DNA from 4 places in the Kitasatospora sp. NPDC003701 genome. Region 2 is predicted to be linked to each of the others. Evidence: riboswitches for the same ligand, from Rfam matches in the RefSeq annotation. Region 2 holds a riboswitch; each other region holds the start of a gene.

Region 1 (3,439 bases), on a different contig from region 2:
TGCAGCTGCGGAAGGTGATGCCGTGGCTGGCGTGCGGGACGAAGGCGTGGCTCCCCGCGTCGCGCACCACCACGCCCTCGACGACGGTGCCCCGGGTGGTGTCGCCGAGCATGTGGAAGTGCAGCCCGTACCGGCCGAGCACCGGCGCGGTGACCGGGGCGCTGCCGTCCGGGCCCTTCCAGGTCTCCGCGGTGTCGGTGCGCGGGCCGAGCCAGCGCAGCGCCGCGTGCCGCACATCGGCCCGGCGGGAGCTGGTGAGGTGGACGTGGGCGCGGCCCTCGGCGGTGCCCTCGACCCGGACGCTGCGGGTCAGGTTGAGCACCTCGGCGCCGACCGTGACGCCCCCTCCGGCGCTCACCCGGGGGTGCGCGTACCTCAGGGGCGCCTCCAGGGTGACGGTGGATCCGCTGACGGACCGGACGACGGCGAGGTCGTAGCGGGTGGAGAAGCCGTCCTCGTCCGGCGGGCCGGTCGGGGTGACGGCCAGTTCGTCGCCGGGCAGCCAACCGGTGGGCGGCGCGGCCAGGGTGACGGTGGTGTCGCCGGCGGCGAGCGCCCGGGCGGCGCGCACCCAGGCGGTCTTGGCGGCGCCGTCCAGCCGCAGGTACCCGGCGCCCGTGACCCAGAGGCCGACGTCGGTGTCGACCACCTTCATGCCGTCGCCCCGGAAGCGCCGCTCGTCGACGGCGGGGAACCGCACGGTGTGCACGGCGGCGCCGTCGGGGGCGAGCGCGAGGGTGCCGCGGATCTCGACGTTGCCGTTCGCGGCGAGGGTGAGGCTGCGGTCGGCGGCGAAGGTGAGCGCGCCGCCGGGCTCGACCAGCAGCGAGCCGACGGTGGCGTCGGTGTCGAGCAGGACCCGGTCGGTGATCCGGACGGCGCTCTGCGGGCCGGGCACCCTGCCGCCCCAGCCGGCCGGGTCGGACCAGTGCCGGCCGCCCTGGTCGGGGGCGGGCGCGGGGGCGGGCGCGGCGGCGCCCTCGGGAGTGCCTGCGGGCGCGGCGCTCCCCCCGGGCGCCCCCGAGGGCGACGGGGCGCCGTGCTGGTGCCCCGCACCCGGGCTGTCCGCCCCCGGGCCCGGGGTGGGGCCCTCCACGGCGGCGACGGGCTCGGAGCGGCCGCCCAGGGAGCGCCGCAGCGCCTCCTCGCCGGCGACCGCCGCGAAGACCGTGCCGACGGCGAGCCAGCGCAGCATCGTCCGACGACGTAAGGGAGTTCGGGACCCTTCGGGCGGGATGTCCGCTCTGCGGTGTTTTGCCCGGCGATGCGCTCCGCGCGGTCGCGCAGCCGGCCGACCGGCCTCCGGGTCCTCGTCCATGGCCATCGTTGCGTAGCCCTCCCCCCGGGCGGCCGCGTCGATCCTGACGTCCTGAAGCATAGGCAGTTGCCGTGACCCCGACGGGCGTTGCCGGAAATCGGTCATTTCTGATCATGGTGGACAGCCATTCACCACCTCTTTCGTAAACCGTGACGAGCGTCACACATGTTTGCGGTTTGAACTTAAGTCTGCTTAACGTGCTCCCCGTTCGTGGCCACACGGACCCAGCTCACCCGCAACGCCGAGTCCTGCCGTCGGGTGCGCTGGCAGCGCAGAACGCACCACGGCAGGAGCGGGGGAACCACAGGTAAGTCGCCCGGGACCGGTACTCGTACCGGTTCGGGGCTAGGGGTGAAGCCGCGTCCACAGCGCGGCCGGGCAACTCCAGCCCGAATCCGACAGCTCACCTCGCAGGCGTGGGAGAGGACCGCGTCTTCATGCTGCCCACCAACGGCACCCGCCTGTCCGGCCGCACCCGCCGCGCGATCGCCACCCTCGGCGTCGTCGGCATCGGCCTCACCGTCCCCTGCCTCACCGCCGGCTCCGCCTCCGCGGCCTCCGTCGCCACCTGGGACAAGGTCGCCCAGTGCGAGAGCACCGGCAACTGGAGCATCAACACCGGCAACGGCTTCTACGGCGGCCTCCAGTTCACCAGCAGCACCTGGGCGGCGTTCGGCGGCACCGCGTACGCCGCCCGCGCCGACCTCGCCACCAAGGACCAGCAGATCGCGATCGCCGAGAAGGTGCTCGCCTCCCAGGGCCCCGGCGCCTGGCCCGTCTGCTCGGTCCAGGCCGGTCTGACCAAGGGCGGCACCCCGGCCGCCGTCGACACCTCCACCGCCGCCAAGCCGGCCGCCCCGAAGGCCGCCCCGGCCCCGGCGCAGACCCAGGCCCCCGCCGCCAAGCCGGCCGCGCCCAAGGCGGCTCCGAAGGCCGCCACCGAGACCCCGGCCGCCGACTCCGCCCAGCAGTCGCAGGGCGGTCAGAACTGGCAGCAGTACCACCGCCAGGGCGACGGCCAGGACTCCCGGGCCACGTCCGACGACTACACCGTGGTCGCCGGCGACTGGCTGTCCTCGATCGCCGACAAGAACAACATCCAGGGCGGCTGGGAGCGGCTGTACGAGCTCAACCGCGGCTCCCTCACCGCCGGCCCGCACGTCATCTACCCGGGCCAGCACCTGAGCCTGGGTGACCGCGCCAAGGCCCAGGCCTCGAACGGGTCCGGCCAGGGCTTCGACTGGTTCAACCGCTCCTCGGGCGCGACCGGCCAGGCCGCCGGCTCCACCGCGACCGCCGCCGCGCCGGCCGCGCAGACCCAGGCCCCGGCCGCCAAGCCCGCCGCCCAGGAGACGGCCCAGGCTCCGGCCCAGGCCGCCACCGGCAGCATGGCCGCCGCGGTCTCCTTCGCCCAGTCGAAGGTCGGCCAGGCCTACGTCTACGGCGGCACCGGCAACGGCGGCTGGGACTGCTCCGGTCTGACCCAGGCCGCGCTGCGCGCCGCGGGCATCTCCGTCCCGCGCGTCGCCGCCGACCAGGCCGCCGCCAGCACCCACGTCTCGCTGGACGCCCTCAAGCCGGGCGACCTGCTGTTCTGGTCCAACAACGGCCAGGACTCGGGCGTCTACCACGTCGCGCTCTACATCGGCGACGGCAAGTACGTCGAGGCCGCCAACCCGAGCTCGGGCGTGCGGACCCAGACCATCGCCAACTGGGCCCCGGACTTCGCCGGCCGGGTCTGATCCCTCGTGCGCGGGCCGATCCGGCCCGCGCACCCGCCGCAGCCCCCGGGGAGAGTCCGGTCGCTCCTCCCCGGGGGCTGCGGCGCGCCCGTCCGCGGGACGGCCGGGCCGTGGTCGGCCCCCGACCCCGGCGGGCATGCCGCTGCTCCGCACCCGAGGAGGAGTCACATGGCCCGGGTCACCGTCACGCTCGACGCCGATCCCGCGATCGACGCGATGATGCTCTCCGGCACCAGGAGCCGGCAGGCCGCCGTCGAGCTGATCCTGCTCGACCACCTGGCCCGGGGGCGGCGCACCGGGAGCCGGACCGGCGACGCCGCCGACGGACAGCGGACCGGCCGCCGGCGCCCGACCGCGCAGGAGGGCTGAGGGCGGACAC
Region 2 (3,439 bases):
GTCGCGCACGCCGTCCTCTCCACCCCGTACGGCACCACCGCCCTCACCGGCGCCGACCTCTCCCTCGCCGCGCCCGACCCGCTCGCCCGCTTCGAGGCCGCGATGCTCACCCACCTCGCCGACGACCACCCGGACGCCCTCGCCCTGCTCACCCGGCTGCTGGACCAGGAGCTGCTCGCCGGCCGCCCCGACATCCGCCCGCTCGCCCTCGACCGGTACGGCCTGGTGCTCCGCCTGGACCACCCGTACGGCCACCGCGACGTCCGTCTGGTCTTCCCCGAGCCGGCCCGGGACGCGGACGAGTTCGGCCACCGGGTGCACCAGCTGCTGACCGCCGCGAACAGCGACCTGCCCGCCCACCGGTCCTGACCGGTCATCGGTCCCGACCGGTCATCGGGCGAATCCGGAGCCGTGACCGGAGCCGTGACCGCACCCGCCACCCGCCACCCGCCGCGGAAATTGCCCGGCGGATTTGACGGCCCGTCCGACCCCGGGCGGGCCGTCCGCATTCGGGGCGGGAACCATCCGGAACCGGTCCGGACGGGCCGACACCGGAATCCGGAAAGCGCACGCTGCCGCAAAGGCGGGTCAGCCGCCGCGCCTCCCGTCACAGGGGGGGCTGCTTCGAACCGGGACCGGCCCGCGGAAGAACAGGGAAAACAAAAAGCGGCCGGCCCGGCTCGCGAAGGATATTCGCGAGCCGGGCCGGCCTGGGCGTGTCCCGCGCCCATGTTCCACTGGTGGTGCGGCGATCACCCGGTCGAGCGGTCACCCGACATGACCATCCCGGGAGGTCGTTCGCCCCGCACCCAGCGGTGGTCCGACCCCAGGTCAGATGGAGACGCCGTGCGCCCGGAGGTAGGCGATCGGGTCGATGTCCGAGCCGTACTCCGAGCCGGTGCGGATCTCGAAGTGCAGGTGCGGGCCGGTCACGTTGCCGGTCGCACCCGAGAGGCCGATCTGCTGGCCGGCGGTGACGGTCTGACCGATCTTCACGCCGATCGAGGACAGGTGCGCGTACTGGGCGTACTTGCCGTCGGCGAGCTTGATCTCGACCTCGTTGCCGTAGGCGCCGCCGTTGCCGGCCTTGACCACGGTGCCGGCCGCGATGGCGCGCAGCGGGGTGCCGGTGGAGGCGACGAAGTCGGCGCCGGTGTGGTGGCCGGAGGACCACATCGAGCCGGCCACGCCGTAGGCGGTGCCGAGCTTCGGGTTGGCGACCGGGGCGACGTAACCGGAGGTGGCGGCCGGGGCGGCCGGAGCCGGGGTGACGGCCGGAGCGGCCGGCTTGGCGGCGGGGGCGGCCGGCTTGGTGGCCGGGGCCTGCGCGGGCTTGGCGGCCTGGACCGGCTTCGGGGCGGCGGGCTTGGCAGCCGGCTTCACCGACTCCTGCGGCTTGACGGCGGGGGCTGCCGGCTTGGCGGCCTCGGCGGCGGCCGGAGCGGTGGCGGCCTTGGCACCGAGCGCGAGCTGCTGACCCGGGAAGATGAGGTTCGGGTTGGCACCGACGACCGAGCGGTTGTGGTCGTACAGCGCCTGCCAGCCGCCCTCGACCTGCTTGGCGTCGGCGATCTTCGACAGGGTGTCCCCGCCGACGACCTTGTAGCTCTCCTCGGCCGGAGCGGCGGCGGGCTTGGCGGCCTCGGCGGCCGGCTGCGCGGCGGCGGCCGGGGTGGCGTCGACGCTGGTGGCGCCGGTCCAGGTGCTGGTCTGCGCGGGCTTCGCGGCCGGGGCGGTGTGGGCCTGGGCGCTGATGGTGGTCACCAGCGGAAGGGCGAAGGCGGCGCCGGTCACGGCGGTGGCGATGCCGATGCGGGCGGCGCGGGGCAGGGCGATACGACGAGCCTGTGCGGGCATGGGGAATTTCCTCTCCGACGCCTGCGAGGTGAGCTGTCGGGTTCGGGCTGGAGTTGCCCGGCCGCATAGCGCGGCTTCACCCCAAGCCGGACCGCGAATTCCGGTCCGGCGACTTACCTTTGGGTCCCCCGCTCCTGCCGTACAGAGTTCGGTTCGTACCACCGGGCAGCGGCAGGACTAGGCGTTCCACCCGGTGGCCACCCGGGCCAATGCCGGGCGGTCGCTGAACTAAAGCCCATCCATCCGGGTGAAGCAATGTCGATCTCTTGAATCGACAACCAATGCCGGGAAGGCCGTGACACTCCGAATGATCGGCTGCACGGTATGTGCACAATCGATTCACCGCGTGCCACTGATCCACGACGCTCCGCCGATTTCGGTGTCCGTCCGCATGCGATCACCTACGGAAAGCCATCTGCCGACACACCCCCGGTGAGCCTTGTCACGTCGGCTCCCGGGGCGCACGATCAGGCGGTGGCCACCTCCGAGGCCGGCACCCTGCGCCTGGGCACCGCGCAGGGCCGCTGGGTAGTACTGGCGACGGTGCTCGGCTCCAGCATGGCGATGCTCGACAGCACCGTGGTCAACGTCGCCCTGCCCCGGATCGGCACCGATCTCGGCGCCCCGCTCGAAGCCCTGCAATGGACGCTCAACGCCTACCTGCTGACGCTGGCCGGCCTCATCCTGCTCGGCGGCGCACTCGGGGACCGCTACGGCCGGCGCCGCGTCTTCCTGATCGGCGTGCTCTGGTTCGCCGCCGCCTCGGCGGCCTGCGCCGCGGCGCCCACCATCGAAGTGCTGGTCGCGGCCCGCGCGGTGCAGGGCATCGGCGGCGCGCTGCTCACCCCGGGCTCGCTGGCGATGCTCCAGGCCGTGTTCCACCCGGACGACCGCTCGGCGGCGGTCGGCCTCTGGTCCGGCCTCGGCGGGGTGTCGGCCGCGATCGGCCCGTTCCTCGGCGGCTGGCTGGTGGACGGCCCGGGCTGGCGGTGGATCTTCCTGCTGAACGTCCCGCTCGCCGTCCTGGTGGTGGCGGTGGCTTCCCGGCACGTCCCGGAGAGCCGGGACGAGAGCGCGACGGGCCGCTTCGACGCCCTCGGCGCGGCGCTGGCCGCGCTGGCCCTGGGCTCGGTCACCTACGCGCTGACGGCCGCGGGCGAGGGGCTCTCCCCCCGGGTCTGGGCGGCCGGCGCGGCCGGTCTGCTGCTGGGCGCCGCCTTCGTCGTGGTCGAGCGCCGCGTCGCGGAGCCGATGCTGCCGCTCGGCCTCTTCTCCTCGCGCCTGTTCACCGCGGTGAACCTGGTCACCCTCTGCGTCTACGCCGCGTTCAGCGGCGTGTTCTTCCTGCTGGTCGTGCAGCTGCAGATCGTCTCGGGCTTCTCCCCGCTGGTCTCCGGGCTGGCCCTGGTCCCGATCACCGTGCTGATGCTCGCGCTGTCCGCCCGGGCCGGCCGGCTCGGCAAGCGGATCGGCCCGCGGATCCCGCTCACCGTGGGGCCGCTGGTCTGCGCGGCGGGCGTGCTGCTGATGCTGCGGATCGGCGCGGACGCCTCCTACTGGACGGACGTCCTGCCGGCCGTGA
Region 3 (3,439 bases), on a different contig from region 2:
GGACGGTCTGCGCCATCCCGCCGCCCCGGTACTCGGCGCCGGCCACCGAGGCGAGGTCGCCGCGCAGCTGGTTGAGCTCCTCCTGGCCGACGGCGACCTGCTGCTGGAGCGTGCCGGTCTCGTGCTGGAGGCGCTGCTGGGCGTCCAGGGCCGCGTTGTACTTCTCCGAGGCCTGCTCGGCCTCGTCGTACAGCTGCTCCACCTGCGCCTTGACGTCCTTGCGGTTCGACGGCCCGTCCGGCGCGCCCGGGGCGGCCTGGGCGGCACCACCCGTCGCCACCCCCAGCGCGGTGGTGGCCGCGGCGGTCAGCACCAGCGCGCGGGCGAGCGCGCCCGGCAGGGGGGAACGGCGGTGCACGGCCATACGCCAGTGGCTCCGATCCTGCGACCCGGCCCCGCCGCCGCACCGGAGCGGGCGGCTCTCAAGCGGGAGTCCGGTGGCAGACGTTAGCGAGTCCGGGCGAGCGAGTCCAAACCCCTCCCAACCCGAATATTTGACCCGCAATCGGACACCCGCGCGATCCTGCCCGAAAGCCGCAGGCCCGGCCTCCCACGAGGGGAGACCGGGCCTGCGGAGGCGGACGTCGGATCAGACGCGCACGATGGCCGAGATCGGCAGCATGCTGGCGGTCTCGTAGCGGACGTTCGCGCCGGGCTTCGGCGCGTGGATGACCTGGCCGCCGCCCACGTAGAGGGCGACGTGGCTGCGGTCCGAGCGGTAGATGATCAGGTCACCGGGCTGGGCGTTGGCGATGTTGGTACCGACGTTGGTGCCGATGGTGGCCTGGGCCTGCGAGGTGCGCGGCAGCGACACGTCCGCCTGGGCGTAGGCCCAGCTGGTGAGGCCGGAGCAGTCGAACGAGCCCGGGCCGGAGGCGCCGTAGACGTACGGCGCGCCCAGCTTGCTCTCGGCGGCGGCGATCGCGGCGGCGGCGCGCGAGCCGTTGGCGGCGGGCGCGGACGGCGCGGGGGCCGGGGTGGACGCGGCGGGCTTGGCGGCCGACGACGAGGTCGAGGCGGCCAGGTTGTCGCGGCTGTTGTCGCGCGAGGCCCGGTCGGCGTCCGCCTTCGCCTTGGCCTCGGCCTTGGCGGCGTCCGCCTTGGCCTTCGCCTCGGCGGCGGCCTTCTCCTCGGCCGCGCGCAGCGCCTCGCGCTCCTGCTCGGTCAGCGTGTTGAGCAGGTCCTGGGCCTTCGCCAGCTTGCCCTGGACCTCCTCCTTGGAGGCCTTCAGCTGCTGGGTGGTGGCCTCGAGCTCGCCGAGCTTGCTCTGCGCCTCGTTGCGGTCCTGGTCGAGCCTGCGCTGCTGCTCCTGGAGGTCCTTCAGCGCGTTCGACTGGGTGCTGCCGGCCTGGTTGATGGCACCGGCCTGGGTGAGGAAGCTGTCCGGGCTGGACGAGAGCATCAGCTGGACGGTCGGCGATATGCCGCCGTTGCGGTACTGCTCGCCGGCGATCTCGGCGAGGCCGCCCTGGGCCTCGGTCACCGACGCCTGCTGGCGGGCCACCTTGTCCTGCAGCTCACCGACCTGCTTCTGCAGCTCCTGCTGCTTGGCCTGGGCGCCGTTGAGCTTCTCGGTCGCCTGCTCGGCCTGCTCGTTGAGCTGGTCGACCTGCTCCTTGACCTGGTCCTTGGTCGGCGTCGGGTCGGCGTGGGCGCCGGACTGCGCGGAGAGGGCGACCGCGGCAGCGGCGACACCGGTCAGGATCGAGACCCGGGCGCGGCCGGCGGGCTTGGGACGACGATGGGACGCCACGAAGGCGGACTCCTTCTTCCTACGTCCGCCTACCGGGTGAGCTGACGGGTTCGGGCCGGAAGCGTGCCCTACGACGCCTCACCGACCGTCGTACCGGTCGACCTGGCGCCGATTCACCCCGGAGGAACATGGTTCCCCGGCTCCGTTCCACAGCGCCCCCGACTACTGGGCTCCCCGTCGGGCAGATGTCCTGCCCCGCTGCTTCGCGAACTCGGCGGTAAACCCCCGCCGTCACCCCGGCTGGGTGATCGACTGTGCGGTGGTTCGAGGCACGACCCTAGTAACAGAACCGTGATCCGTTCAAATCCTTGTCAGAAAAATGCCGGAAGAATATCCAAGTTCATTTGTGATTATGACCGGGTGTGATCACCGGCGTACGCGGAGCTGATCGTTTGTCATCGCGCCGCCGCGAACACCGACGCCACCCCCGGTCAGGGGGTGGCGCGGATCACAGGGGCCGAGTCCCGGCCCGTGGGCGTGTCGGTCCGTCAGACCCGGCGGATGGCGTTGATCGGCATCGCGTCGGCCTTCATCACCTTCACCACGTCGCCGGTGTGCGGCGCGTGCACCACCATGCCGTTGCCGATGTACATCCCGACGTGGCTGCGGTCGGCGCGGTAGATGATGAGGTCGCCCGGCTGGGCCTCGGCGAGCGAGGGCACCCGCGAGCCGTAGTTGGCCTGCGCCTGCGAGGTGCGCGGCAGCGTGACGCCGGCCTTCGCGTACGACCAGACCATCAGACCGGAGCAGTCGAAGCCGCTCGGCCCGGTGGCGCCCCACTGGTACGGCGAGCCCTGCTTGCTCATCGCGTTGGCGACGGCCGCCCCGGCCATGCCGCTGGCCTGCGGCAGGCTGCCCAGGTCGGCCCGCTCGCTGCCGCGCGAGGCCCGGTCGGCCTGCTGCTGCGCGGCCTTCAGCGCGGCCCGGTCCGCCGCACTGAGCGAGTTCAGCAGGTCCTGGGCCTCCTTGAGCTTCTTGTTGACCTCGGCCTTGGACTGGTTCAGGTCCTTGGTGGTGCTGTCCAGGGAGGCCAGGATCGCGGCCGCCTCGGTCTTCTGCTGGTCCAGCCGGCGCTGCTGGTCCTGCAGGCCCTTGAGCGCGTCGGCCTGGCTGGAGCTGGCCTGCTGGACGCTGGAGGCCTTGTCCAGGTAGCCGGACGGGTCGGAGGAGAGCATCAGCTGGACGGACGGGTCGATGCCGCCGGTGCGGTACTGCGCACCGGCCACCTCGGCCAGCCCGGCCTGAAGCTGGGTCATCTGGTCCTGGCCGCGAGCCACCTGGTCCTGGAGCTGGTCCGACTGCTTGCGCAGCTGGTCGGCACGCTCCTTGGCACCGTTGTACTTCTCGGTGGCCTGCTCGGCCTCCTCCTGCAGCTGGTCGATCTGCGCCTTCACGTCGTCCTTCTTGGGCGACGGGCTCGGCGCGGCGTGGGCGGCGACCTGGGCGGAGAGGGCGACCGCGGTCGCCGCGGCAGCGGTGAGCACGGAGACCCGCGCGCGGCTCGGCTGCTTGGGACGGCGGTGGGTGGCCAAGAGACCGGCTCCTTCTTCCAACGGGCCTCACCCGATTGAGTGAGAATCCGGAAAATAGGTTTGACGCCAGACCCTAGTGAAGATCCACGCTTTGCGCCACTCCCCCAATGGCGTGAACTTGCGCCCCCCGCCATGACTTCACCGGATCCACACA
Region 4 (3,439 bases), on a different contig from region 2:
GGGTCGGTCACGCTGGGTCGGGACGCCCCCCGACGGTGCGGGGCGCACGGACGCAGAGAGCAGGGTGAGCGCGATGTCGCGCAGCGGGTCGATGAGAAGGTCCCTCGGGAGGTCCCTGACGGTGGGGACCGCGCTGGTGGCGCTGGCCGCCGGGCCGGCGTGGGCCACCACCTGTCCGGTGGCCGAGCGGGACCCGGCCGCCGGGGCCATGGCGCCGCCGCCGGCCGCGGCACCGGCACCGTCCGACTCCGACCTCCAGGTGGTCCGGATCGACCCGGACCCCGCCGCGCCCGGCGGCACCACCACGGTGCACGCCTTCGTCAGCAACCTCGGCCCGGACCGGACGGCCTCCTCGTTCACCGTGGTGGTCACCCTGCCGGAGGGGGTGACGGCCGAGGGGCCGTTCTTCCCGGAGAACTGCTACGAGTTCCAGAACGGCCACCGGGTGCGCTGCACCTTCCCGGCCGGGCTGGCGAAGTTCCGGAGCGCCACGGCACTGATCCCGGTCCGGCTCGCCCCCGAGGTCCCCCTCGGCAAACTGAGTGGCGGCTACGTCGCGGTGCGCAGCGACGACGACCGGAACGAGACGAACAACAGGCAGCCGTTCGAGATCCCGGTGGTGGAGACCACCGAGGGCTGAGCCGTACCGACCCGGGCCGTACGGTCCAGGGCCGGAGTGCCCCTGGACCGTACGGCCCGGGTCGTTCGGTGCCGGCCGTCAGCGGTAGACGCGGACGTAGTCCGCGGCGAAGGTGATCGGAGCCGTGCCCTGGGGCGCCGGGTGGTACTGCCCCGCGCTCAGGGACAGGTTGAGGATCAGGTACGCCGACCAGTTGGCGCCGACGCCCTTGCCGTCCGCGAAGACCTTCACCCCGTTGATGTACCAGTCGACCGAGTTGGCGCCGTACTGGGTGCCGACGGTGACCCACTGGTCGTGGGCGATCGCCTTCGCGTCGGTGACGTACTTGTGGTCCGCGTTGACGTGGTTGGTCAGCTCCAGCAGGTTGGCGTTGTCCGAGTGGTACTCGAACGTGTCGATCTCGCCGTGGTTGCCGCTGGTGCCGTTCCACGTCCACAGCGCCGGCCAGGCGCCGGTGCCGGCCGGGAGCTTGACCCGGGTCTCGACGTAGTCGCCGGTCTTCACCTTGAAGCCCTCGCCGGAGTACTCCGTGGTGAGCAGCCCGGTGTCCCAGGCCTGCTTGCCGTTCTCCAGCGTGTGGCTGCTCGGCCTGGCGGTGAAGGTGGCGGCGCCGCCGGAGACGGCGACGTTGTTCTTGTTCAGCCAGTCGAGCTTGTTGTCGTTGGGGTTGTGGTCGCCGTAGTGGTACGAGCTGCTCTTGTCGGCGGTCCAGCGCGAGCCGAGGGCGAGGTTGTCGAACTCGTCGGACCAGGTCAGCGACTTCCCGGCGACCGGGGCACCGGTCGCGGGGGTCGACGGCGCGGGGGTCGACGGGGTGGCGGTCGGGGTGGGCTTGGGGGTGGCGGTCGCGGTCGGCGTCGGGCTCGGGGTGGCCGTGGCGCCGGAGACCACGAGCTGGCGCGAGGGCAGGTTGTGCCAGGCGCCGCCGAGGTCCTGCCAGAAGCCGAACTGGGTGTACGTCCCGGCGGGCAGGGTGCGGGCGCCGGTGGTGACCGACAGGCCGGTGGGGCAGATCTGCGCGTTGGAGGCGCTGCCGGGGAAGTCGAGGTTGCGCCCGGCCGCGTCGCGGACGCCCACGCCGACGGTCTTGGCGGTGAAGCAGGCCGAGGAGTGGACGGTCAGCGCGGCCGTGGTGGCCTTGCCCGCGACCATGGTGGCCGGGGCGAGCTTGTCCTGGGTGACGGTCGGCACGGTGGCCGCCTGGGCGCCGGTGAGCGCCGGGACGCCCAGCAGTCCGGCGCCGCTGATGGCGAGCGCGCCGGTGGCGGCGAAGGCGGCCTTGCGGCCTCGGTGGGAGGGGCGGGCGTGGCGCGGGGTCGCGCGCCGGGCAGGCTTCTGCATGGCGGTGTCCTCTGTGACGCCTGCGAGGTGAGCTGTCGGGTTCGGGCTGAGGTCGCCCGGCCGCCTGTGGAGCGGCTTCACCCCTAGCCTCGGCCGGTGCGCGGGAGCGCACGGGCCGGGCACTGACCTGGGTCCCCCGCTCCCGTCCACTGTGGTGCTCGACTGCCGACCGGCGGGTGGACAGGACTCGGCGTCCCGGCGGCGGGGTCCGCGAAGACGGACTCGTGCAGGCTAGGCAGGCCGCCGGGAAGGCGACAACCCGACAGGGGGTGTTGTCGCGCAGCTCACAGTGGGGCGGGGCGGAGTTGATCAAGTCGCCGGTGGAGTTGATCAGTTGGCGGCCGGGCCGGGGCGGGGCGCCGGAGGGGGACGCCGGCGGGGCGGGTCGGACGGGCGGGCGGCGGGGCGGCCGGTGGGCCGGGCGGCGGGGCGGCCGGCAGGGCCCGACGGCGTGGGCGCCGGCCGGTAGCGGGTGCCCGCCAGTCCCCCGCGAAGGTGGGCCGGTCGGATAGGTTGGGGGTCCAGCCGTATCCAGCCGTACCGCACAGACGAGAGACGAGGACCAGTCCCGCCATGACCGCGCCCCTGCCCGCCTTCGCCGGCCGCACCTACCTCTTCCAGGTCGACAACGGCGCGGCGTTCCGCAACGCCTACTCGCCCGACGGCAAGCGGCTGCGCTGGGAGGGCCTCGGCGAGTCGGCCGGCCAGTGGGAGGACGTGGCGCTGCACATCGCCGAGATCGGGCCGGAGCTGTACTTCGTCAGCTGGACCGAGCAGAGCGGCATCACCGTCAGCCATGTGATGGACCTCGGCAGGCTGACGGTGCGCGCGTTCTGGACGTACGAGGGCGAGGGCGGCCGGGTCGGCGAGCTGCACACCGGGACGCTGGAGCCGGTGGCCTGAGGCGGCGGCCCGGGGCGGTGACCTGAGGCGGCGGCCCGAGCGACCGGCCGGCGAGCCGGCGGGCCGCGCCGATGGCCCGAGCCGGTGGCCCGGGGCGCCGGCCGCCGTACCGCCCGGCTCCTCCCGGTCAGACCGTGCGGTCCGGCACCCTGAGGCGCTGGGAGAGCCACTCCAGCGAGGACGGCAGCAGCCTGCTCCAGGTCTCGAAGTTGTGGCCGCCGGTCTTCATCATGCTGTAGGAGACCTTCATCGGCCCGTGCGCGGCGGCGATGAACGCCTCGGTGTCCCGCCGGTAGTCGCCGTCGCCCTCCCGGGTGCCGGCCAGCAGCACGGACACCTCGGGGTGCGGCAGGTTCTTCAGCCGCCACATCAGGTCGGCCTCGTTGCGACGCTGCTGGCTGCCCTTGAAGAGGTCCCCGGTGGTCGGGTCGTCGGCGGCCTGGTAGTAGCCCGAGAGCGAGACGGCGGTCGGGAAGACCTCCGGGTGGCGCATGGCGAGCTTGAGGGCGCAGTAGCCGCCGGTCGAATTGCCCATGAAGCCCCAGGCCTGCGGGT

What was found. A riboswitch is a leader RNA that binds a small molecule or an ion and turns the genes downstream of it on or off. The one in region 2 is predicted to bind cyclic di-AMP.
Region 1: another riboswitch for cyclic di-AMP. It lies ahead of ACWDRR_RS35855 (transglycosylase family protein); the one in region 2 lies ahead of ACWDRR_RS24475 (M23 family metallopeptidase).
Region 3: another riboswitch for cyclic di-AMP. It lies ahead of ACWDRR_RS03260 (NlpC/P60 family protein); the one in region 2 lies ahead of ACWDRR_RS24475 (M23 family metallopeptidase).
Region 4: another riboswitch for cyclic di-AMP. It lies ahead of ACWDRR_RS08250 (glycoside hydrolase family 16 protein); the one in region 2 lies ahead of ACWDRR_RS24475 (M23 family metallopeptidase).

Annotation. Positions count from the first base shown of each region.
Region 1 covers NZ_JBSFNM010000059.1:39,446-42,884, reverse strand. The annotation lists gene ACWDRR_RS35860 (hypothetical protein) at 1-1,195, opposite strand, end outside; cyclic di-AMP (ydaO/yuaA leader) riboswitch at 1,622-1,748, shown strand; gene ACWDRR_RS35855 (transglycosylase family protein) at 1,735-3,060, shown strand; gene ACWDRR_RS35850 (hypothetical protein) at 3,229-3,429, shown strand.
Region 2 covers NZ_JBSFNM010000027.1:71,136-74,574, forward strand. The annotation lists gene ACWDRR_RS24470 (DUF2470 domain-containing protein) at 1-369, shown strand, start outside; gene ACWDRR_RS24475 (M23 family metallopeptidase) at 832-1,857, opposite strand; cyclic di-AMP (ydaO/yuaA leader) riboswitch at 1,861-2,021, opposite strand; gene ACWDRR_RS24480 (MFS transporter) at 2,332-3,439, shown strand, end outside.
Region 3 covers NZ_JBSFNM010000002.1:250,854-254,292, forward strand. The annotation lists gene ACWDRR_RS03255 (NlpC/P60 family protein) at 1-364, opposite strand, end outside; gene ACWDRR_RS03260 (NlpC/P60 family protein) at 590-1,753, opposite strand; cyclic di-AMP (ydaO/yuaA leader) riboswitch at 1,764-1,918, opposite strand; gene ACWDRR_RS03265 (NlpC/P60 family protein) at 2,242-3,285, opposite strand.
Region 4 covers NZ_JBSFNM010000006.1:130,862-134,300, reverse strand. The annotation lists gene ACWDRR_RS08255 (hypothetical protein) at 122-640, shown strand; gene ACWDRR_RS08250 (glycoside hydrolase family 16 protein) at 719-1,981, opposite strand; cyclic di-AMP (ydaO/yuaA leader) riboswitch at 1,984-2,148, opposite strand; gene ACWDRR_RS08245 (MoaF-related domain-containing protein) at 2,555-2,884, shown strand; gene ACWDRR_RS08240 (alpha/beta hydrolase) at 3,012-3,439, opposite strand, start outside.